DNA from 2 places in the Pantoea sp. NSTU24 genome. Region 2 is predicted to be linked to the other one. Evidence: riboswitches for the same ligand, from Rfam matches in the RefSeq annotation. Region 2 holds a riboswitch; the other holds the start of a gene.
The links. A riboswitch is a leader RNA that binds a small molecule or an ion and turns the genes downstream of it on or off. The one in region 2 is predicted to bind fluoride.

Region 1 (11,704 bases), on a different contig from region 2:
GTGCGTGGGTGTAGCAGGTCATAATGAACCTCCGTTCTGGTTAAGGCGGGACTCAAGCCACGGCAGAAGCTGCTTTTTGCGGCTGAGCATGCCCGGTACGGAGCAGGAGGCGACGTTAACGCTCTCCCGCCCGGCGAAGTAAAGCGTTGAGAACCCGGTACGAATGTCGGTCAGCATCAGCACCGCCAGGCCAGCTCCCGACTGGTCTGCCAGATACGCCAGTGCTGCGAGCAGGTCGTTCATCACGGGGGCAACCTGTGACGGTGAGCTGACCTCAATCTGGGCTATGCGCACGTCGGTGCCGGCAATGACGAAGGCCTTGAGGTCCCTGTCCAGCAGCTGCTGTGCGCTGAGGCCGCTGACGTCTGTTTTTGCGGTGAGGAGGTCACGGGCGAAGGCTCTGCGGTTTACGCCAGACAGTGCGCCCAGTTCGGTCGCCGAACGGATATCGTCTTCGGTGGTGGTCGGCGAGCGAAGATTCACGGTATCACTCAGGAGTGCGCCCAGCAGAAGCACGGCGAGCGTCGGGGGCAGCATGCGGCGCGCTTCTGCGTCCATCAGCAGCCAGAGCAGCGTGGCGCTGCTGCCAACCGGGCGAATATGTACCTCCGGCGGCAGTTGCGTTATCAGCCCGCCCAGCCGGTGGTGGTCAGTGATGCCCACGACGTTGCTCCGGAGCAGGTCGTCAGGCCCCTGTGCCGGTTCGGTGAAATCGACCAGCCAGACCCGTTCATCCTTTAGCGGAAAAGCGAGCAGCGGCGGCAGCGTGAGGCCGGCGGCGTCAAAGATAAAGCGGGTTTCCCGGTTAGCCTCGCCGAGACGCCATGCGCGGGCATCCATTCCGCGCCCGGTCAGCCAGTGTGCGGTGACGACGGTCGTGCAGATGGCGTCGCTGTCAGGATTAATGTGGCCAAAAACGTGTATCACAGGTCTCTCCCCATAGAGGGAAGTACGCAGGCCGGGAGGAAAGTAAGGACGGCCTGACGCACCTCCTGAAAATCAAGAGTCACATCAGGCGTCATCAGCTCCTGAACGGAGCGGTTGGGAAGGGTGGAACGCCATCACCCTGTACTGTGAGTATAGAGCCGGTTGCAAAACCTGTCAGTATTATTCCGGCGGCGCTCTCAGCCCGCCAGCGCAGTGCGTGCCTCGCGGAGCACCTGGCGGATGTTTTCCGGCACTGCCGGGCTTGTGCAAAGCGACAGCGGGCTGGGGTGAGGCATAGTCAGCACCGTGACGCCGGGGCGAAGGCAGCTGACCGTCCCGCGGGCCTGCGCCGCTACGGCACCGGCCAGCACCACCACGCGCAGCGCGGGCAGATACGCCAGCACGCCCTCAAGCCAGGCGCAGCCGCTGCGGATGTCCGCCGCTGAGGGCCGTTTCTGCGGCCCGTCACTGACCCAGGGCACCGTATTCCACAGCACGCTGTCCCGGCGCGCAATACCGGCCTCCGCCAGAAACCGCCCCAGATTCTGCTGGGCCGGCCCCGGGTTATCTCGCGAAACGAACCGGGGTGACGGGCTGCTGCGCGCCGGCGACTGCAGCAGGACAAGCAGTCCGGCCCCGGTCCCGCCGTCGGCCGGATCAAACCACGGCAGTTCCACGCCGGCCTGACGCTGCCCGCTGACCCAGCGATTCAGCGCGGCTACGTGCGGCGCGGTAATCGCCGCGAGGCGCTCCTCGCGCAGAAAGGGGTCCAGCAGCGACGTGCAGGTTTCACTCACGACTTCCGGTCCAGGCCTGCCAGGCAGGGGGAAACAAAGAGTTTCCCGCTCCATGCCCCGCGCACCGTCTTCACAGCGACAAGCAGCCACATGGCGGCCAGCATGACGACAAGAAGCGCGCCGAAGCCTTTAAAGAACGCCAGGTCAACGAGGGTGGACAGCTTCAGCGTGGCGACGGTGTACACGCCCAGCGGGAAGGTAAAGCCCCACCATCCCAGGTTGAACGGAATGCCTTCACGAAAGTATCGCACGGTTATCAGCGTGGCCAGCAGCATCCACCACAGGCCGCAGCCCCAGAAGAGAATGCCGGCAACGAACCCCACGCCCTGCGCGATGTGAGCGATTTCCGGCATGCCCGCCGCGGCAAACACCCCGGGCGCATCGCCGCCGATGACCAGCATACCGAGCGAACCGGTGCCAATCGGCCCCAGGGCCAGCCAGCTTGAGGCTGCCATGCTTTCGTGCGGCAGCTTGTGCAGGGCCATACGCAGCAGCAGGATGGCAAGGATGCTCAGCGCCACCGGTACGGAGTAAGCCCACAGCACGTAGCTGGTAATAATGATGCCGAGCTGCGCGTGGGTGTCGGCAATGTGCGGCGCCAGCAGGCCGCCGCTGACCGCTGCGACCTCGGCAGCCACAACCGGCAGTAACCAGACGGCCGTCATCTGGTCAATGCTGTGCTGCTGCCGGGTAAACATCATGTAAGGAATACACACGCCGCACAGCAGCGACATCGCCACGTCCAGCCACCACAGGGCGTGCGCCACCGGAATGACGTCTGCGCCCCACCGGGGAAGACCGAACGCCAGCAGGCCGTTGATGATGGTCGCCATGCCCATCGGGATGGTGCCGAAGAACATGGACACGGTTGAATGGCCGAAGATGCGCTTTGCCTCACCGAAGTACATGACCCAGCGGGCCAGATACATCACGGCAAAAACGCTGAACAGCAGGATGTTAAACATCCACAGCCCTTCCGCGACGAGGCGCAATCCCGGAACCGGCCAGGGGAACTGCGCCAGAGACAGCGACAGGATACCGGTTCCCATGGTGGCGGCGAACCAGTTTGGCGTGAACTGACGTATGGCCTCTTTCGGGCTGCTCAGCGCGCTCAGCGGGCGTGCTCCGTTATGCAGGGTAAATATTTTATCGTTCATGCCGGGATCTCCTGTGTAAACAGAAACAGTATAGGCATGCAGACGTAAATCTTTAAAACAGGTTATTCAGCTAAAATAAATCTGTAAAAGTGGTTTATCCTCCCTCACCCTGCGAAAGACTGTTACTGCACCGGAGTGAGGGAGGGACTGAATCAGGCCTTCGGCGGGCTTTTAATCGTGGCCGTGACGCGGTTCTGTTTCAGGTCAACCACCGAAATACTGAGGTCTTTATTCAGCACCCACGCGCGGGCACTGTCTTTACTGAAAACGATGGCCTGACGGGGCGCATCCAGTCCGGTAACAGTGGCGACCACCTTACCGGCGGCGGTATCAATAACGGAGAGGCTGTTGTCACCCAGGTTGCCGCTGTAAACATAGCGGTTATCCGGTGTCAGGGCGGCACCGTAAGGGTCCTGCCCCACGGGAATGGTTGCCGTAATGGCGCGCTTCTGCGTGTCAACCACTGCGATGGTGTTGCTCCCGCTGTTAGCCGCGTAAAGCGTGCGGCCGTCGGCGCTGACAGAAATGGCGCGCAGCTTGCTGAAGCCGGTTATCTCGCCGCGAATCTCACCCGTTACGGCGTCAACGAGGGTGATTTTATCGCCCTTAAAGTTGGTGACGTAGACGGTTTTGCCGTCCGGGCTGATTTTGATGCCCTGACGGGGCTGAGCAAAACCCGTCACAACCGAAACGGGCCGGTTGTGGGTCAGGTCATACACCGAGAGTGTGCTGGCGGCTTCGTTATTCACATACAGACGCTGACCGTCACGGCTGATGGCTGTACCGAATGCCCCGGCCCCCAGCGGCAGCGTGGTCTCCACGTCAAGCGTCCCGGTGCTGATTTTTCTGACCACGCCGAGGCTGCTGTCTGAAAGATATACAGCCTTCCCGTCGGGGGAGAAAAGCGCATTGCGGGGCGTGACGTATCCCTTCAGCACCTTTCTGACTTTGCCGTTAACCAGGTCGTAAACCACCACGTCAGGGCGCTCACTGTAGGAGGCCACCGCCGTTTTTTCATCGGGACTGACAGCAAGAGAATTGTTGTGGATATCGCCGTCAAACGTCCAGCGCGCCTCTGCGGCACCGGCGAGGGTGCTGATGAGAAGAAGCGCCACCGCGGTCAGTCCCGGGATCCTGTATTTTTTTATCATCATTTTTCCTGCATAGGGGGTGGTAAGGGATAAGACTCATTGCCCGCTTAAGGGCTTCAGAAGAAGCATGGCAGATAACCCCCTCTCAGGGAAATCGATTTTCCGGCTATGTCTTACCAGTTCACTTCTTTATGCTCTGAGCGGAGGTAAACTGCAGCAATTTAAGGCTGAATAAGTGGGGCTCTGGATTTCAGTCCATGAGGAATAGTTGCTCATTTTTTTTGTTTAAATTGCATTCCACATAAATGGCGACATGTCGGCACGTATGATGGCGATACTGGGAGAAATGGCTGCGGGACAGGAGGTTTACTCTATAGACGAGTGTTTTCTGGATGTCACCGGAATCAGCAGCCTTACACCACCTGAAATATACGGTCAGCAGATGCGCGAGCGTATCCGCAGGGAAACTGGACTCATCATCGGCGTGGGGCTTGCGCCGACAAAAACGCTGGCAAAACTGGCCAACCATGCGGCAAAGAAGTGGACACAGACGAACGGCGTCGTGGACCTGTCCGACAGAATCCGTCAGCGGAAACTCCTGCACCTGACTGACGTCAGTGATATCTGGGGAATTGGTCTGCGCATCAGCAGGCGCATGAATCAGCTGGGAATAACGACGGCTCTGCAACTGGCTGAGAGTAACATCAGTATGATACGGAAAAATTTTGACGTCATCGTCGAGCGTATTACCCGTGAGCTGAATGGCGAGTGCTGCATCGCGCTTGAGGATGCACCGCAGCCGAAACAGCACATACTGAACTCGCGATCTTTTGGTGAAAGAGTCGAAAAACCTGAAGACATGCAGCAGGCAGTCGTGCTGTATGCCACACGCGCGGCAGAAAAGCTCAGGGAGCAGAACTCGCGCTGCAGGCTAATCAGTGTCTCCATCGCTACTGCCCGTCATGGTAATGAACCACAATATTCAAATACCGCCTCACGTATCAGCGATTATCCGACGAACGATACGCGCGACATTATTGACCTGGCGCTTCGGGGGCTTTCAGCTATCTGGCGGGATGGCTACCGGTATGCCAAAGCCGGTGTCATGCTGGGTGATTTTTACCAGTCAGGCGTGGCGCAGTTTGACATGTTCAGTGAGCAGCAGCCGCGTGCGAATGCAGACGCCTTGATGGCGGCACTGGACGGCATTAATCGCTCAGGAAAAGGAAAAGTCTGGTTTGCAGGGCAGGGAGAGCGCGACAGCTCATGGCAGATGAAGCGCGAAAGGTTGTCGCCACGCTATACAACAAGGCTGAAAGATATTCCGGGAATAAAATAGCCATTACTGATAAAGCGAAAATGGACAGGGCATTATTTAGTGTAAAGGGGCTATGTGCCACAAGCGGACGTCAGGTCTGACTTATATTACATATATTGCGATCAAGACTCTCAACAGAATTTAATGCCTCACCCGTCTCACATGTTGATGATTGAGACGCCGTCTGGATTGGCAATGGTGGACAGAACGGTGTAAGGCAAGCCGGGCGACAAAGTGGCATTCCAGCTCGGCGATTACACTCAGCGGCAGAAACTGTTCAATACGGGGATTAGCACCCAGGATGGCGAGACTATCGAGGGGATGGACTGGAGGGAATCATCGTGCCGGGAAAAGTGACCATAACGATTGTAACGGTATAAGATCCGTTCAGGCCGGTAATATAAATCCAGTGACTTTCACCCTGGTTTTCAGAAGCGTACATATACGTGTAAATACTAAAAAACAGTTACAAAAGCCCGCCCAAAAACCCTCGAATTACCAAGCATGTATGCACTGTACTGTTATAGTTGCGCTTTCTATGGGAGGAACCATGAGCGATTTGATTGATATTTTCACCAGCCATAAAAGTGAACGCAGTTTTACCGAGCGGCCCGTCGACGAGGCTGTGCTGGATCGTATTATCAGCACCGCTTATCGCGCACCCACCTCCGTCAACTCACAGCAGGTTTCAGTTGTCATTACCCGTGATGCCGGACGCCGCGCTGAGATCGCCGCTATTGCAGGTGGCCAGCCGTGGATCGCGAAAGCCCCCATCTTTATCACTTTCGTACTGGATATGCATAAATCAGCAGTGGCGATCGACGCGGTCGGTCAGCAGCAGATTGCGCATGAAAGCATTGAAAGTATCGTGTCGGGTGCAACCGATATCGGTATTGCGTTGGGGTCGGTCATGGCCGCTGCGCGGGCAGAAGGGCTGGGCATCGTGCCGATTGGCGGAATTCGTCGCGATCCACAGGCGATGATTTCACTACTTGAGCTGCCGCCCCTGACTTTCCCGGTAGCGGGCGTGGTCATCGGTCATGTTGATGAGCCTGCGCATCAGAAACCGCGTTTACCGCTGGCGACGTTCCGCCATGATGAAACTTACCAGACGCAGGGCCTGGCACAGCAGATTGCGGCTTATAACGATGAAATGGTTCAGCACTGGAAAAACATTGGTCGCAGCGACGGCGAAAGCTGGAGTGACAGCGTCAGTGGTTACTACAGACACATCTACTTCCCGGACGTCCTGCCTGCACTACTGAAACAGGGTTTCGGAACAGATAAATAGTCCGCTCTTTTTCTGAGGTCTGAAAAGCAAAAAGCCACTCGTATAGTATTACGGGTGGCTTTTTCATTTTGTTACTATAACAGAGTGTGACTTTCCGGGTTGTAGCACATAATTTTTTAACCGAAGCGCCACTCTCTTTAACACTTACCTTCAAGGGATATGATATGTCTAAGCGTTCACTCTACGCGCTCTGCCTGATGAGTTTTTTTCTGGCTGATGTCCGCGACGGCCTGGGGCCGTTTCTGGGCATCTTTCTGACGGAACGACACTGGCGTCCTGACGAAATCGGTCTGGTGATGACCTGCGGCGGCATCGCTGGCCTTCTTGCTACGCTGCCGGCCGGGATCGCCGTTGACGCCACCCGTTATAAAAAGATGATCGTGCTGGTGGGCTGTCTGGTCATCACCGTCGCCACGCTACTGCTGTGGTACAGCAATCAGACCTGGACAGCAATGGTGTCTCAGATTGTGGCGGGCATTGCGGCGGCGTTTATCGGTCCGACCGTCGCGGGGATTACACTGGGGCTAACCGGCCAGCGAGGCTTTAACCAGCAGATGGGCCGCAACGAAGCCTTTAATCATGGCGGTAACACCATAGCGGCCTTACTGGCCGGGTTCTCCGCCTGGTACTGGGGAATGGGCGGTGTTTTTATTCTGATGACGGTAATGGCGATTTTCGCCGCTTTCGCCACGCTGGCAATACGTGGTGATGAGATCGATAACGAGGTGGCGCGTGGCTATGAGCAGCATGAGGAACGCCAGCCTGCGCTGGGCCTGGCGGTGCTGATGCGCAAACCGGCGCTGATGATCGCCGGTGTCACGCTGCTGCTGTTTCATCTCGCCAATGCCGCGTTACTGCCAATGCTGAGCATGCGTGTCGCTTCTGAGGGAGGACAGTCAGCGGTAAGCCCGGGTCTTTACGCGGCTGCCACGGTCGTGATCTCTCAGCTGGTCATGATCCCGGTTGCGCTGTGGGTTTCTAAGCGTGTCGAGACGCACGGTTTTCGTCTCTTTATCCTGATTGCCCTGATGATTTTGCCGCTGCGTGCTGTTATCGCGGCGAGTTTTGCCGGGCCCATCTTTGTCATTCCCGTTCAGGTACTGGATGGCGTTGCAGCCGGAATCCTTGGGGTGGCGGTGCCGGGTTATATCGTTTCTTTGCTGCGCGGAACAGGGCATGTCAACGCCGGACAGAGCGTCATTATGCTGATGCAGGGCGCAGGCGCGGCGCTGAGCCCCGCCATGACCGGGATGATCGCCGCGCGTTACTCTTACAGCACCGCCTTTGCGGTTCTCGGCGTTATTGCCCTGGCTGCGCTGATTCTGTGGTGGCGCACCGGCCACTCACCGGCTGCCCGGCTCGCCTGAGCCAGTAAAAAAGGCTGCCTTCAGGGCAGCCTTTTTTACTGGCCTGAATCCGGAGTAGCTCTTCAGCGATCCCATACGTTGTTCATCTGTCCGCCAGCTGTTCTGCTTTCGGCGTCGCCCGCATCCGGAAACGAACAGGAATGAATTGCGTGGCGTTGAGGTTTACCTGCCCGGTTAAGCGCCTTTGAGCGTATGGGCTGCGCAATAACCGGTGCTCAACAGCGCGCGTGACGCGGCGCGCTTCTCTTATCATTAGCAGAGGGGTCTGAGAAATCAGGTCACACGGGTTAAGCTATAATGTTATGTGAATGACTGAAATTTAAGAAATAAATGACCTGAATAGTCAGGATCCCGTCCCAGCCAGGTGTCACGCAGCCAGGGGCGAGGCGCACGCCGATTCTGACTATCCCGGAACCTCAACCACAGACTGTGAAATGGAGCGGAAATGAAAATTTTGATGGTGTTGACCTCGCATGACGAGTTGGGTAACACCGGTAAGAAAACCGGTTTCTGGCTGGAAGAGCTTGCCGCGCCTTACTATGCGTTTCTGGATGCGGGAGCAGAGATTACGCTGGCATCCCCGAAAGGGGGTCAGCCTCCGCTGGATCCGAAAAGTGATGAACCGGATTCTCAGACGGATGAGACTCGCCGCTTCCATGCTGACAGCAAGGCGCAGGCCGCACTGGCCTCAACCGTACCGCTGAATAGTGTCGACCAGGCCGCTTTCGATGCCGTTTTCTATCCGGGCGGTCATGGTCCACTGTGGGATCTGGCGAACGACGAGCACTCCATTTCGCTGATTGAGCAGACCCTGCAGGCGGGCAAACCCGTTGCGCTGGTCTGTCATGCGCCTGGCGTACTGCGTCACGTTAAAAATGCGGATGGCACACCGCTGGTTAAGGGCAAAAAGGTCACCGGATTCACCAACAGTGAAGAAGAGGGCGTTGGACTGACCGATGTGGTGCCGTTCCTGGTGGAAGATGCCCTGAAAGAAAACGGTGGCCTCTATTCACGCGGAGATGACTGGCAATCCTATACCGTGCAGGATGGTCTGTTGATTACCGGACAGAATCCCGGCTCCTCGGCGGAAACGGCGAAGGTGTTGCTGTCGACGCTGGCGAAATAAACAGATATCCGTTCTGAGAGGGCGCCTGCGGGCGCCTTTTTTATTTCATCAGGTTGCTGAATAAATCGTAACCCGCTGAATTATCCGGAACGAAAGGAAATAATTTTTTTAATTCGTTTCGTTATAAAAAAGAGAGGGACTGGCCTTTAAAACACTATTAAGCGCAAATAACTGAATATTTAAACATGGTTTTAAAATCAGTGTTGACAACCTTTTTTATCTGCGTAGATTAAGAGTTGTCAGCGGCGTATAGCTGTCATGATATATCAGAACGCCATCTGTTCTGAGTAAACGGTGCCGACTAAATGCCTGACTGCATTGTCGGTGATTCTGTTAACAACCCTATCAGACACTGTTCGTTAATAACTGATAACCCTGTTAAATTGAGTCTGAATCAAGCAGTATCGCGTCGCGATGATGTAAGGCCTCGTAGTTCTGAACGTGACTTTACGACAGGATACGACTGTGGTTTAAATGTCGTAATGAAAGTAAGGCAACGCATCAAAGAGTATATATCGCGATGGGGGTGTGCAGATTTATACGGGCCTGACCTGTCTTCGTTTCATAAAAGACTCTCAGGTGGTTTAAACCGTTAATAACAGCGACACCTTATCCTGTTCGCTGTTATCCGCAGAATCTGTTCATTAATAGCAGTACCTGAGTTATATCTTTTAATTAAGTCAGTTAATGGTAAATGTTCAATCAGTAGTAACCTAAAAGCCCTGGCTGTTTCAGTCAGGGCTTTTATCTTTCTGACGTCCAGCTTCTGTGATCAGGCAACCCTGATAAATCCTGCGTTTGGGATAGTGACAGACGTGGAGAATGAAAGGCCGGAAACTAATCGGGTTATCAATCAGGCACCGTGACAGATGCCTGCTGACTATTTCGATGATGAATAGCTGCGTGGTTCACCCGCCCTCAAGGGCGGGGTGTTTCGGTCTGGCGGGCCAGCGTACGGGCCAGGATAGAAGAATAAAGCGGCTTTCCGCCCATAAACTGTGCCAGCAGCGTGGCACCCAGGCAGGTGATGATCATCGGCAGGATAAGCTGATAGTTATCGGTCATCTCCAGCACCAGAACAATGCCGGTCAGCGGTGCGCGAACCGACGCCGCAAACAGGGCGCCCATGCCCGCTATCGCAAAGGTTCCTGCTTCAAGATGGTAAAGCGGGAACAGATCTGTCATCACCACACCAAAGGCGGTGCCCAGCAGCGTGCCCAGCGCCAGCATCGGCGCAAAAATGCCGCCTGGCGCACCTGAGCCGAAACAGAGCAGGGTGGTGACCAGCCTGACAACAAAAATCAGCAGCAGCAGTGTGAGCGGAAAAATGCCATGAACCGCCTGAGGGATCAGTTCTGACCCTCCGCCTGCACCTGGCGCAAACAGCAGTGCGAGAATGCCACAGCCACCGCCCAGCAGGGCGCCCGCCAGCACCACGCGTGCCGTTTTTCCGGCATAAAAACGGGCGAAGAGATCCTGTGTCAGAAAGATCAGCCGATTAAACAGCACGCCGACCATGCCAATGATCATTCCCAGTATCAGGTAAAGCCAGAGCGTCTGTACCGGCGCATCTGCCAGTTTACCTACAGAGATCACCGCCAGTTCGCCGTTGAAATAGCGATAGACGATGCTGGCCATAATCACGCCGGTGAAAACCGCTTTAATCGAAATCAGGTTATAGCGAAACTGTGGCCGCATCTCTTCGATAATAAAGAGGATACCTGCCAGGGGCGCATTAAAAGCCGCTGCCAGCCCCGCCGCCGCGCCGGTCGCCAGCAAGGTATGCCGCGCTTCATTATTGCGCATCCCGATGAGATCGATCACCATACGGCCAATGTTACCGCCCAGTTGTACCGTGGGCCCCTCCCGTCCCAGCACCATACCGGCACCCAGTGTGCCCATACCACCAAAGAACTTTACCGGAATAACCCGCCACCAGCGCACAGGCCGCAGCTCTTCCAGCGCCCCTTCAATTTCAGGTATGCCGGAACCACCCGCCTCTGGCGCAAAGCGTCTGACCAGAAAATAGCCCACCATTGCCAGCAGCGCGGAGATAGCGAAGGCCGCCACGTAGATCGTCCAGCCCTGAAAATGTGCAGCAATCAGCGTGCTGGCCCGCCACTGCTGGATAGTTTCGACGGCACGGGCAAAGGCCACGCCCGCCAGGCCGACCAGCGTGCCGACCAGCGCGGCGCAAAATAGCATGGCCAGCGGCGTTTTATCACGATAGAGCAGGGCGCGAAACATCCGACTACGCGCCGCGATAGAGCGGGGGACATAAACCGACTGCGGTGATTCTTCATTCATTGAGAGGCATTCTTATTCGACCAGACCAGCGCCTCAGTTTACTGACAGGCCGGGTGAAAACAAACGACAGTAACAAATCCATTTGTGGAAAAGCGTGACGACTTGTGTGGTGGACAAACCACTTGCGCCATCCGTTCGCGGTAGGCTGGGTTACTCTGATTTTTCAGTTTTCGTTCGACAGCCATCAGCGAGACGCGATACGGCCAGCTGGCAGAAATCACCACCGCAGGGTGGCAGCAACGGAGGCGGGTGAAACCGTCTGTACTGGTGCAGAACGTCTTTGGTTTTCAACTGGCGTTATCTTATTTTTCGGTGCCAGCAGG
Region 2 (11,704 bases):
GGAATAAATTATTGTCTTTTTGACCGTATTATCAGTCTTTTAGTCATAAGTTATGCTGCGGCTCAAATCACAGAGGAGTCGCACGATGTTAGTAGAAGGCAAATGGAGTAGTGACTGGCATCCGGTGCAGGCCACCGATAAACAGGGTGGTTTTGTTCGTCAGACGTCCGGTTTCCGGCATTTTATCAGCAGCGATGGCTCCACGGCGTTTGCTGCCGAGCCCGACCGCTACCATCTCTATGTGGCGCTGATCTGCCCGTGGGCGTCGCGCGCCCTGATTGCCCGTAAACTCAAAGGGCTGACGTCGCTGATTAGCGTCACCGTCGTCGAGCCACAGCTCGGCGCGCAGGGCTGGCGCTTTGGTAACTACCCTGGCGCGCAGCCCGACCCGCTGAACAACGCGCAGTATCTGCATGAGATCTACACCCGCGTCGCGCCCGATTATACGGGCCGCGCCACCGTGCCGGTCCTGTGGGACAAGAAAACCGGCACCATCGTCAGCAACGAATCGGCGGACATCGTGCGCATGTTTAACAGCGGCTTTGGCGATCTGGCCGACAACCGTATCGACCTCTACCCTGCGGCGCTGCGTGCGGAGATTGATGCACTGAACGAGAGTCTCTATCCGCGTCTCAACAATGGCGTCTACCGTGCGGGCTTTGCCACCACCCCGGTGAGCTATCAGGCGGCCTTCAGTGATGTCTTCAGCCAGCTTGATGAACTGGAAGCCCTGCTGGGCGATGGTCGTACTTTCCTGCTGGGTGAGCGGCTGACAGAAACGGATATCCGGCTGTTCGTCACCCTGATCCGCTTTGACGCGGCCTATCATGGCCTGTTCAAATGCAACCTGCGCCGGATACGCGACTATACGCTGCTGAATCGCTATCTTAAGAGCATGCTGTCGGTTTCTGGCATACGCGAAACGGTCAATATCGACCATATTAAACAGGGTTACTATTCGATCAAGGCACTGAATCCGAACGGAATTGTTCCGGCAGGCCCCGATCTGAGTGAATACGGTTTTTAAAGGAGTCAGGATGGCAAAGGCACTGGTGATTTTTCTGCATGGCGTGGGCAGCAATGGCGACGATCTGGCACCGATTGGCCGTCACTGGGCGACGCTGTTGCCGGAGGTGGTTTTTGCCTCTCCCAATGCCCCGGAACCTTTTCCCGTCGGCCTGGGTTATCAGTGGTTCAGCCTGACGGACGTGACGCCAGAGAACCGCCCGGGCCGGGTCAGAGCGGCAAGGGCGGCGTTTGACGCAACGCTGAGCGGGATTATCGCGCAGCATGGCTTCGCTGACCGCTGGCAGGATGTGGTGCTGGTCGGTTTCTCGCAGGGGTCGATCATGGCGCTGGATGCGCTGGCCTCTGGCCGTTATCCGCTGGCGGGCGTAGTCGCCTTTTCCGGCCGTCTGGCAGTTGACGGTGAACTGACGCCGCAGCCCCATGTGCCTGCCCTGCTGATCCACGGTCAGGCCGATGAGGTGATCCCGTGGCAGGAGAGCGAATCTGCCGCCGCACGACTCCGGGCGGCCGAAGTACCGGTTACAACGCAGTTTGAACCTGCTACCGCTCACACTATTTCTGCGCAGGGTGCGATGCACGCTGCCGCGTTTATCGCGCAGTGCTTACAGGATTAGCCCCAGCAGCGGGTTAACGCCTGCCAGGCCTTGTCTGCCGCGACGTCGGGCGGCAGACGTTTCAGCGCATCATTGAAGACTTCAATGCCCACCGGCCCCTGATAGCCCGCACTTTTTAGTTTATCGACAAAGCGTCTGACGTCGATAATCCCTTCGCCGGGCAGCAGGCGCTGGTGCTTCGCCATTGCCATCAGGCTCTGCTTATCCTGTGCGGGCATAGCGGCCATATCGCAGAGCTGCACTTCATAAATGCGGTCGGCAGGAATGCCGTCCAGCTGCGAGGCATCGCCGCCCCGTGCGCAGATATGGAACAGATCGACTACCAGCCCGATGTTGGGCTGATCGAGCCGCTGCAGCCGCTGCCACGCCAGTGGCAGGGTATTATCCACGCTGCACCAGGCCATGGGTTCATACATGATGCGCATATTGTGACGCGCAGCTTCCGACGCCATCCAGCGCAGGTCATCATCGATCTGATCGGCGCAGCAATCCTCGCGGGTCGTGGCCGGTGCCTGAATGGTGTCGCAGCCCAGCGCCTGAGCCATCTGAATAAACTGGCGCAGCTCTTCGCGCTTCTGCGCACGCAGTTCAGCCGGCGCGCCGCTGAAATCACGCAGCACCTGAAGATTGGTAAAGCCCGGCCCCTGCCGGGCGGCGATCGCCGCCAGCGCCGCCGCGCCGCCGCTGTGCGCCTCAACATCTTCGCGCCAGATCTCCACCTGATCAAAACCGGCGTCACGCGCCGCCTGCAGCTTCTGACAGGGTTCACCGCTCAACAGCACCAGGTTAAGGAAAGTCGGTTGGGTTGGCATGGCTCTGCTCCTTAGTCCGGAATAATCGGCGAGTTCAGGATCCGCGCACGCTGCGCGTTACCTGAATCCCTCTCGATCTCTGGCGCGTTGCGGCCCGCAGACCAGTAGTCAGCTCAACAGCGTTACCAGCGCAAAACCGGCAAACGCCATCAGCAGCGAGCCAATGACATGCACCAGCGCACTGGCCATCGCCCAGAGATACTTCCCTGATTGTAGCAAGCCCATTAATTCTGCCGTGAACGAGGAGAACGTCGTCAGCCCGCCGCACAGTCCGGTGACGATCAGCAGTTTCCACACCGGGTCGATGTCGGGATGGCGGACAAACCAGGCCATCGCCCCGCCGATCACCAGACCGCCGATAAGATTCACCAGCAGGGTGCCGGGCGGCAGATTGGGAAAGAGCGCATTAAAGCGCACCGAGAAGAACCAGCGCAGCACACAGCCGGCCGAGCCGCCGATCATCACAGCCAGTAAAGGTTTCAACATATTCTGCTCCTGATTGCAGATTCACGCCGGGCTGAGGGAGAAGGGCAAAGATAAACAGCGCCTGACATCTCAGCTCCCGCGAAAGGATTGAGTATCAGGCGTCATCAGCCGGTGTTAAGCCCACCGGCGGTTGGGAAAGGTGGCACGCCATCACCTTGAGCCGCTGATAATACGATGCCTGTTTACGGCTGGCAAGCAGACGCCCGGAAAGGCTGAAACGCTTGACGGCGGCGCGGCTGGCACGGTAATGCTGATGCTTTACAGCCTGTTGCGGAGATCTTATGCGTACCCTGATTTTTGACACTGATATCGGCGTGGATGACGCCTTTGCGCTGGCCTATGCGGCGCGAACGCAGCACCTGCTGGGGATTACCACGGTGTTCGGCAATGTGCCGGTAGGTCAGGCGGTAAAAAATGCCCGGCTGTTTTGCGAAAAAATGGCCATTGAGGCGGAGGTATATCGGGGCTGTTCACGACCGCTGGCGCTGGCCCCCTCTGCACCCGCGGCACTGCACGGTGAAGACGGACTGGGTGATGCTTTTGAAAATGCCTACAGCGATCGGGCACCGGGCGCGGTGCAGTTTATTATCGACAGCGTACGGGCACAGCCGCATCAGATTACGCTGGTGGCGATAGGGCCGCTGACCAATATCGCCACGGCTATCAATCAGGCGCCGGATATTATTCCGCTGGTGAAGGAGCTGGTGATCATGGGCGGCGCGTTTGGCACCGATGGCCACAGCGGTAATGTGACGCCCTTCAGTGAATTCAATATCTGGAAAGATCCGCACGCCGCCGATCAGGTGCTCGCCTCGGCGCTGAAGGTGGTGGTGATCCCGCTGGACGTCACGCACAAGGTGTTAATCAGCGGCGAAGAAGTGCAGCGCCTGAATCAGCCGGTCCTGAGTGCGATCTGTCGCCCTTATCTGGCCTATAGCCTGGCGAAAGAGGGGTTCAGCGGCATGGCGCTGCACGACACCCTGGCAGTAGCGTGGCTGACACTGCCCCAGGCCTTTACCCTCATAGAAAGCCCGCTGCGCGTCATCACCGAGGGAATCGCCTGCGGCCAGACGGTACGCAGAGTGAGCGTGCTGGCCTCACGCGCCGATCCGTTTGCCGGTCTGCCCGCCCAGCGTGTCGCGCTCGCCGTGGACGCAGACGCGGTGCGGGCGCACTTCTTTGAAACCCTGACCGCCGCGCCCTGACGCCCGTTAGCGGTCGAAATGAATCACGCCTTTGATCAGTTCACGGTTATTTATGACCTGCGCTTCAAATGTCTGATCCAGCGTCGAGAAGGCCAGGTGATGATTGAGCATCATGTCGGCACGTAACTGGCCGCTGGCCATCAGCGCACACACCCGATCGAAATCCTCGCGGGTGGCGTTGCGGCTGCCCATCAGCGTGGTCTCTTTCTTGTGAAATTCACTATCCGGGATCACCAGATCGCCTTTGTGCAGGCCGACATAAACGACAGTGCCGCCGTGCCGCATCAGGTTAACCGCATTGTTCATCGCGGCCGGGTTGCCCGTGGCGTCGATCACCTTCAGCGCCAGCCGGCCACCAAACTGTTCGCGCAGCGCCGTGATAAACGTCGCATCAGCCGGATCGAGTGCGGCCAGGCCAAGCCGATCGGCGACATGCTGGCGACGAAATTCACTGGTATCGGCGACCACGACCTGTGCGCCGCTGGCGGCTGCAATGGCAGCAACGCCCAGCCCGATTGGCCCGGCACCGACCACCAGCACCTGCTCATCCGCCTCCACTGCGGCACGCCGCACCGCATGGGCGCTGATGGCGAACGGCTCAATCAGCGCAGCCGCCTCCGGTGCGACCTCATCCACCGCCAGCAACGTACTGACCGGCACGCTCAGGTAATCGCTGAAGCCGCCATCCTGATGCACGCCAATCACGGAAATCTGCTCACAGCAGTTGGTCCGGCCGCTCTGGCAGGCGTCACACGTCAGGCAGGCGATGTAAGGCATCAGCGCCACCCGCTGGCCCGGCTGAACCCCCTCAGCGCCGCAGCCCAGCGCCACCACTTCAGCACAGATTTCATGGCCCAGTACACGCGGATAGCTGAAAAACGGCTGGTTGCCCGACCAGGCGTGGATATCTGTGCCGCAAATCCCGGCGGTCAGAATTTTAATCAGCGCCTCGCCTGCGGCGGGTGTCGGCAGGTCGCGGCGGGCCCATACCATTCTGCGGGGTTCTGCAATGAGCAGTGCTTTCATTGTTGTCATAGTGATTCTCCGGTTGTCCTGCAGGCAGTTAGGGCGAATCCGCCACACCGCGCAGCGCCGGTCTGCGGGAAGTGTGAAGCACGACGATTTTTTTGGGCTTTGAATGGTTTTTAATGCATAAAAAACCGGAGAGCACGATGAGCCGCAGTCAGAATTTGCGTCAGAACGTCATTAACCAGATGCTCGACAGCATTGCGCAGCATCACATCCGTTCTCCCCTGCCACCGCAGGCGGCGCTGGCCGAGATGTTTAATATCAGCCGGACCACGGTGCGTCATACCCTGCACTATCTGCATCAGTGCGGCGTGCTCGACAAGGTGAATCAGACGTATGTCATCGTACGCGAACCGCGCGAAGATGACCGCTTCAGCGCCTTAACGCCGCCGGTTGAGCAGCAGGCCAGCCACGTCGAGCAGATGTTTTTTAATCTGATTAACCAGCGGCAACTGGTGCCCGGCGACACCTTTAGCGAGCTACAACTGGCGCAGCAGATCAGGGTCAGTCCGGTGGTCGTTCGCGAGTTTCTGCTGCGTTTTATGCGCTATGACCTGCTGGAACCGGTCCGGCGGGGTCAGTGGCGGATGAAAAAATTCACCCAGGATTATGCAGAGAACCTGTTTGAGCTGCGCGAAATGCTGGAAACCCACGCCCTGAGCCGTTTCCTGAATCTGCCCGCCAGCGATGAACGCTGGGTGCAGGCGCGGGATCTGCTGGATCGTCATCGATCGATGCGTGACACCATTGCCAGCGACTATCGCCACTTTGCCGCGCTCGACCGGCAGATGCACTCACTGATTTTATCGGCGGCTAATAATCCGTTTTTTAATCAGTCACTGGAGATTATCGCGGTGATCTTTCACTCGCATTATCAGTGGGATGAAAGCGATTTGAAGCAGCGCAATATCGTGGCACTGGAGGAGCACATGGCGATTCTGACCGCGCTGATTGGCCGTCAGGATATCGACGCGCTTTGTGCCTTACATAGCCATCTGGCCACCGCCAAAACCTCGATGGTGCGCTCGATCAGTCAGTACAATTAAAAACCGATTAAAAACCGCAAAGCATTAGCTCCCGCACGATTCAGAAACATCTTTGCAACAGCCTTATCTCTTTGCTTTTAGTCTCGACTGCAACGTCACGGCGGCCGCTTGCCGCTGCGCGCAGACCCCTTCTCACCATAACGATAAGTACCCAGTTTCGGGAGAGTGCAATGGAAAAGACCTCAGTAACCGGCCGCGACCACGCATCCGGCGGGATGACACCAGACCAGGATTTTGTGCCGATGCGCAGCGACGTGGTGCGTTCCCCACGTATCCGCAAAGTGCAGATTACGGCGATGCTGCTGCTGCTGTTCGCGGCCATCATCAACTATCTGGATCGCAGCTCGCTGTCCGTGGCGAACATGACGATTCGCGATGAGATGGGGCTGAGCGCCACCGAAATCGGCGTGCTGCTCTCCGCCTTTTCGCTCGCCTATGGGCTGGCGCAGCTGCCGTGCGGTGCGCTGCTGGATCGCAAAGGGCCGCGCATTATGCTCGGCATCGGCATGTTTATCTGGTCGCTGTTCCAGGCTGCCTCTGGCCTGGTACATAACTTCACGCAGTTCGTGCTGGTCCGCATCGGCCTCGGCATTGGCGAAGCGCCGATGAATCCGTGTGGCGTGAAAGTGATTAACGACTGGTTCAACATCAAAGATCGCGGCATGCCGATGGGGATGTTTAATGCGGCATCGATGATTGGGCTGTCGGTAGCACCACCGATTCTGGCGGCAATGATGCTGGTGATGGGCTGGCGGGGCATGTTTGTTACTATCGGTATCCTTGGCATGTTCCTCGCCATCGGCTGGTACATGATTTACCGCGACCGCGACAACAACACCCTGAGTGCCGAAGAGATCCACTATCTGCAGGCGGGCAGCGTGGCGTCACGTAAAGAGCCAATCAGCTTCAGAGAGTGGCGCGGTCTGTTTAAGCAGCGCACCATGTGGGGCATGATGATTGGCTTCAGCGGCATCAACTATACCGCATGGCTCTATATCGCCTGGCTGCCGGGCTATCTGCAATCTACCTATCACCTCGATCTGAAAAGCACCGGTCTGCTGGCGGCGATTCCGTTTCTGTTTGGTGCAGCGGGCATGCTGCTGAATGGTTATGTGGTTGACGCGCTGGTGCGTCGCGGCTTTAACGCGGTGAAAACCCGTAAAGTCTGCATCGTCAGCGGGATGCTGCTCTCAGCCGGATTCACCGCCGTAGTAACCCGTGCCACCGACACCACCAGCGCCGTAACGCTGATTGGGATGGCGCTGTTCTGCATCCACTTCGCTGGCACGTCGTGCTGGGGCCTGATCCACGCCAACGTGACTGCCCGTATGACCGCGTCGGTTGGCAGCATTCAGAACTTCGCCAGCTTTATCTTCGCCTCGTTTGCCCCCGTGATCACTGGCTGGGTACTCGACACCACGAAGTCCTTCAGCCTGGCGCTGATGATTTGTGCCTGCGTGACGCTGATCGGCGCACTCGCCTACCTGCTGCTGGTGCGCCAGCCGATTACCGACGGCGATTAGTCGCCGCTGACGGCGCGGCGGCTACGTCAGCGCCGTCAGGGTCACGCCATATTTCGCCCCGTAACGCTTAATCCCCGCCACGACCTTCTCCGTGCTGAGCGGCGGCGGCGGTGGCAACAGCGCGGCCCGTTCACGCAGCGCCGAGTCGAAGCGGGAAAAGGTCGCGAAATCACGCGGGAAGCGTTCTTCATCCACCCCGATAAAGACCCCTTCATCACGGGCATGGGCGAGCAGCGCCCGCCAGCGATCAATCGCCGCCAGCCCGATGCTCTCCGTGCCGTGAGAAAAGAGCATCATGTCAATATTGCGAAACGGCGGCTGTTTTTCGAGGAAGCGTTGCAGCGCGGCGGCGGAAGGTTCGGTGCAGAACACCAGCCAGAACGGAATCGCCTGCTGTTGCTGCGTACACCATGGATCCATCAGCAGGAAGCTGTCCACCGTCAGCCGGGTCGGTAAAATGCCTGCCGCCAGATACCAGTCGCGGTAGATCTCCGCCACCACATAACTCATCGCCTCCGGATCGTCGTAACGAATCTCCATCAGCGTCCAGTTCTGCGCTGCCGCCAGTTTTTTCAGCGGTGAGATGAGGTAGCCATCCAGCCCCCACTCCGCTTCCGGCACGTGATCGGTGGTAGCGGGGGGCGTCCAGCGCTCCCGGTCAACGCCGTAACGCGCCAGGTATTCCGCCACTCTCGACCCGCCCTGCAGATACTCTTTTTCGGTGGCACCGCCGAGCGCGCCGAACTGAAAGAACGAGCGGTCGCTGGTGCGCGTTACCGGCCACTGGCGGGTACAGTGATTGATAAACAGCGTCGATCCGGCAGGCAGGCTGCCCATCAGAAATTCATTGAAGGCCAGCGGCAGGTCACGCAGTTTCAGCCGGAAATAGCGCATCTGGTCCAGCATCAGGCGATCCTGATTCGGGTCATGCATGTGGTGAACCGCCAGCCGCGGCCAGGCGGCCAGCAGTGCAGCGGCAATCTCTTTACCCTGCTCAAAGCTCGCCATCGCATCATCGGGATCGCTGCCGGACGCCCGGACCGGACAGAGAAACGTCTGCGGCAGCCAGGGCACGCTCATCGCCGACGCCAGATGCACCAGCGCGCCGTTCGATGAGCCAATAAAGGCAGCCGGATACGCCTGCTGAGGATATTCACTCACCATCCACTCGGCGATCCCTTCCACATCCAGTTCGCCCGCCTGCCGCAGGCTGATCCCCTCCGCCAGACCGCCCAGCGCATAGCCCCACTCGCGTAGCCCGGTAGGCAGCCGGTTCAGCGAGGGCAGCAGGCGATCCAGCGTCGGTGACTGACTGGGACTGGTAAAAGGACGATCGTGAAGCGCATTGGCCAGTGCCAGCAGCATGGCCGCCGCAGAGTCAAAACGGGCAATGCCTTTGGGCGGTTTACTCATGCTGATTCTCCTGCTGAATACGCGCCAGGAAAGGCCGGATGGCGTTGCAGAAACTCCACGGATAGACATAGTGCAGCGTATGAGTGCCATCGCGCAGCGTCAGACGTTCACTACGCGGCATCAGCGCGGCGAGTTCATCCAGCCAGCGCGCCGGGCAGATCGGATCGCGCGAGCCGCGCAGCAGCAGTGTGGGGGCGCTGATGTAGGTAAGGCGATGCTCAATGTGATCCCGCATCATGGCACGCATTGTGCCAAACGCGCGCCACAGCCCTGCCTTGGCGTAATCAATGCGGGCCAGCGGCCCCGGTGGCCGGCGCGTTTCCAGCCGGCCATTGCGCCAGCTGCGCCAGAGCTGACGCGGCAGGCTGCGGGCGTGACGATCAACCGTTGGCCCCTGCAGCACCAGCCCCGCCACTGCCTGCGGATGTTTCACCGCCAGCGCCGCCAGAATCTGGCAGCCGAACGAATTTCCGACCCAGATGGCACGCTGAAAACCGTTATGCTGCAACCAGAGCCAGAGCACATCCGCCTGCTGCGCCACAGACATCACGGGGGCTGACGCTGGCAGCGCACTGGCGCCGAAACCCGGCAGATCCGGCACCAGCACGTGGTAATCACGACCCAGCGCCAGCGCCAGCGGCTCCATAGCCCGGCCCGACATCACCAGACCATGGATCAGCACCACGGGCAGGCCCTGATCGTTATTGGGCGTGACGCGGGTAAACATGCGCCAGTCGCCGATCTGCTGAAAGTAACCGGCCAGTCCGGCGTGATGACTGCGCGGCGACACCGGCGGCGTCTGCTTCAGCGCCTGCCAGCGTTTCATGCCCCACAGCGTCGCCGCTACACCCAATCCCACGCCTGCCACAATCGCTGCCTGTTTTCGTCGATGCTTCTGAATCATCCGCTGCTCCTGATTGGGGGAGAATAATTCAGTGTAGGCCGGGATCGAACAGGCGGCGGGTTTATGGTGGGTTCGTCAGGGTCAGGGCGATGCGTTTTGGCAGGAGACTTCAGTTCCGGTATGAAAAGAGGCTTGTTCGCTAAGGGCGGGGGAGAGGACGTTCGCAATTTTCCCTGTGGGTTGCCTGCCTGTAGCCGAAACAGGCGGGAAAACGCTCTTTCCTCTCCCGGCCGGACCGCAGCAAAAAGGGCCTCTGCAGGCCCTTTACTTATTAAAAACCGTTAAGTGCTGATTTCAGAAACTTTGCCAGTTGTCATTGCCCGCAACGGCAACGGCAGGAACCGGACGCAGGACGGCGGCGACCGGTGCGGGAGGATTAGATGGGCGGGCTGCCACCCGGGAAGCTGAGAGCGTAAAGGTGTTGACCAGTTGATTAAGTGTGGCAGCCTGCTCCATCAGAGAGCGTGAGGCCGCAGAGGCCTCTTCAACGAGTGCAGCATTCTGCTGCGTCACATCGTCCATCTGATTGACTGCCTGATGCACCTGCCCTATCCCCTGAGACTGCTCACTGGCCGCCACGGATATCTCATCCACAAGATCGGTAACCTGGCGCACGGCATCGTTCATTCTTGATATGTTTTCCCCTACGCCTTCTGCCTGAGCGGAGCCGGCTTCAACGAAGCCCATTGATGATTCAATCAGCTCCTTGATTTCGCGTGCCGAAGATGATGATCGCTGTGCAAGATTGCGGACTTCACCAGCCACGACGGCAAAACCCCGGCCCTGCTCTCCGGCACGGGCCGCTTCGACCGCAGCGTTCAGGGCCAGGATATTGGTCTGAAAAGCAATTCCTTCAATCAGTGCGATAATGTCAGTGATTTTCGCTGAGCTTCCTCTGATATCGCCCATTGTAGACAGCAATGTGCGAACGCGACCGGCACTGTCTTCTGAGATTTCATGTGCATTCTTCGCCAGCTGGCTGGCCAGGCGGGTATTTTCAGCGGTCTGGCGAACCGTCTCGCTCAGCTCAGACATGCTTGCAGCAGTCTGCTCCAGAGAGGCAGCCTGTTCCTCGGTGCGCGATGAGAGGTCTTCGTTACCCGCGGATATCTGTGCTGACGCAGAGCTGACGGACTGGGCTGACGCTTCAACTTTTGACAGTGATAAGGAGACATTTTCAACCAGATGATTAAATGCCCGGGCTGTCATGCCGATTTCATCCTGGCGAGACGCGTCAACCCGGAGTGTCAGATCAAGCTTTTCGCTGGCACTCTCCATCGTTTCACGCATACCGTTAAGCTGACGCCGGATGCCAAAGATAGTCCTGAGTGCAAAGAAAGCCAGCGTGATGATAGCCAGTGCTGAACCGCCGATCAGACTCCATACTGTCGTTTTATAGGTTCTGTCATTTTCTTTACGCAGACTGTTGCTGATATCTACATTGAATTTCAGTTGCTTCTGATAATCCGCAATTAACTGACGCGCAGCTTCACCAATGCCATCACTCCCCTGAAGTGCGCCCAGCGCTACGGCATCATTCTGAGCCCGTGAGCCAGCCAGGAATGCCGGAAGCGTGGATTCAATCCGCTTCAGCGTAGTGAACGCGGACTCCGCCATCTGGCGATCCTTTTCATTAGAAACGT

Region 1: another riboswitch for fluoride. It lies ahead of ACLHDD_RS20235 (DHHA2 domain-containing protein); the one in region 2 lies ahead of crcB (fluoride efflux transporter CrcB).

The regions. Positions count from the first base shown of each region.
Region 1 is NZ_JBKIWZ010000003.1:353,848-365,551, reverse strand. It holds gene ACLHDD_RS20240 (universal stress protein) at 1-22, opposite strand, end outside; gene ACLHDD_RS20235 (DHHA2 domain-containing protein) at 19-927, opposite strand; fluoride riboswitch at 1,006-1,075, opposite strand; gene ACLHDD_RS20230 (uracil-DNA glycosylase family protein) at 1,125-1,724, opposite strand; gene ACLHDD_RS20225 (TDT family transporter) at 1,721-2,881, opposite strand; gene ACLHDD_RS20220 (YncE family protein) at 3,034-4,032, opposite strand; gene umuC (translesion error-prone DNA polymerase V subunit UmuC) at 4,286-5,311, shown strand; gene ACLHDD_RS20210 (nitroreductase family protein) at 5,841-6,581, shown strand; gene ACLHDD_RS20205 (MFS transporter) at 6,746-7,948, shown strand; gene ACLHDD_RS20200 (type 1 glutamine amidotransferase domain-containing protein) at 8,394-9,074, shown strand; gene clcA (H(+)/Cl(-) exchange transporter ClcA) at 9,993-11,381, opposite strand.
Region 2 is NZ_JBKIWZ010000001.1:3,052,516-3,064,219, forward strand. It holds gene ACLHDD_RS14590 (glutathione S-transferase family protein) at 86-1,027, shown strand; gene ACLHDD_RS14595 (alpha/beta hydrolase) at 1,038-1,643, shown strand; gene ACLHDD_RS14600 (sugar phosphate isomerase/epimerase family protein) at 1,640-2,455, opposite strand; gene crcB (fluoride efflux transporter CrcB) at 2,564-2,941, opposite strand; fluoride riboswitch at 3,030-3,105, opposite strand; gene ACLHDD_RS14610 (nucleoside hydrolase) at 3,223-4,146, shown strand; gene ACLHDD_RS14615 (zinc-binding alcohol dehydrogenase family protein) at 4,153-5,181, opposite strand; gene ACLHDD_RS14620 (FCD domain-containing protein) at 5,319-6,221, shown strand; gene ACLHDD_RS14625 (MFS transporter) at 6,392-7,744, shown strand; gene ACLHDD_RS14630 (hypothetical protein) at 7,766-9,157, opposite strand; gene ACLHDD_RS14635 (alpha/beta fold hydrolase) at 9,150-10,061, opposite strand; gene ACLHDD_RS14640 (methyl-accepting chemotaxis protein) at 10,356-11,704, opposite strand, start outside.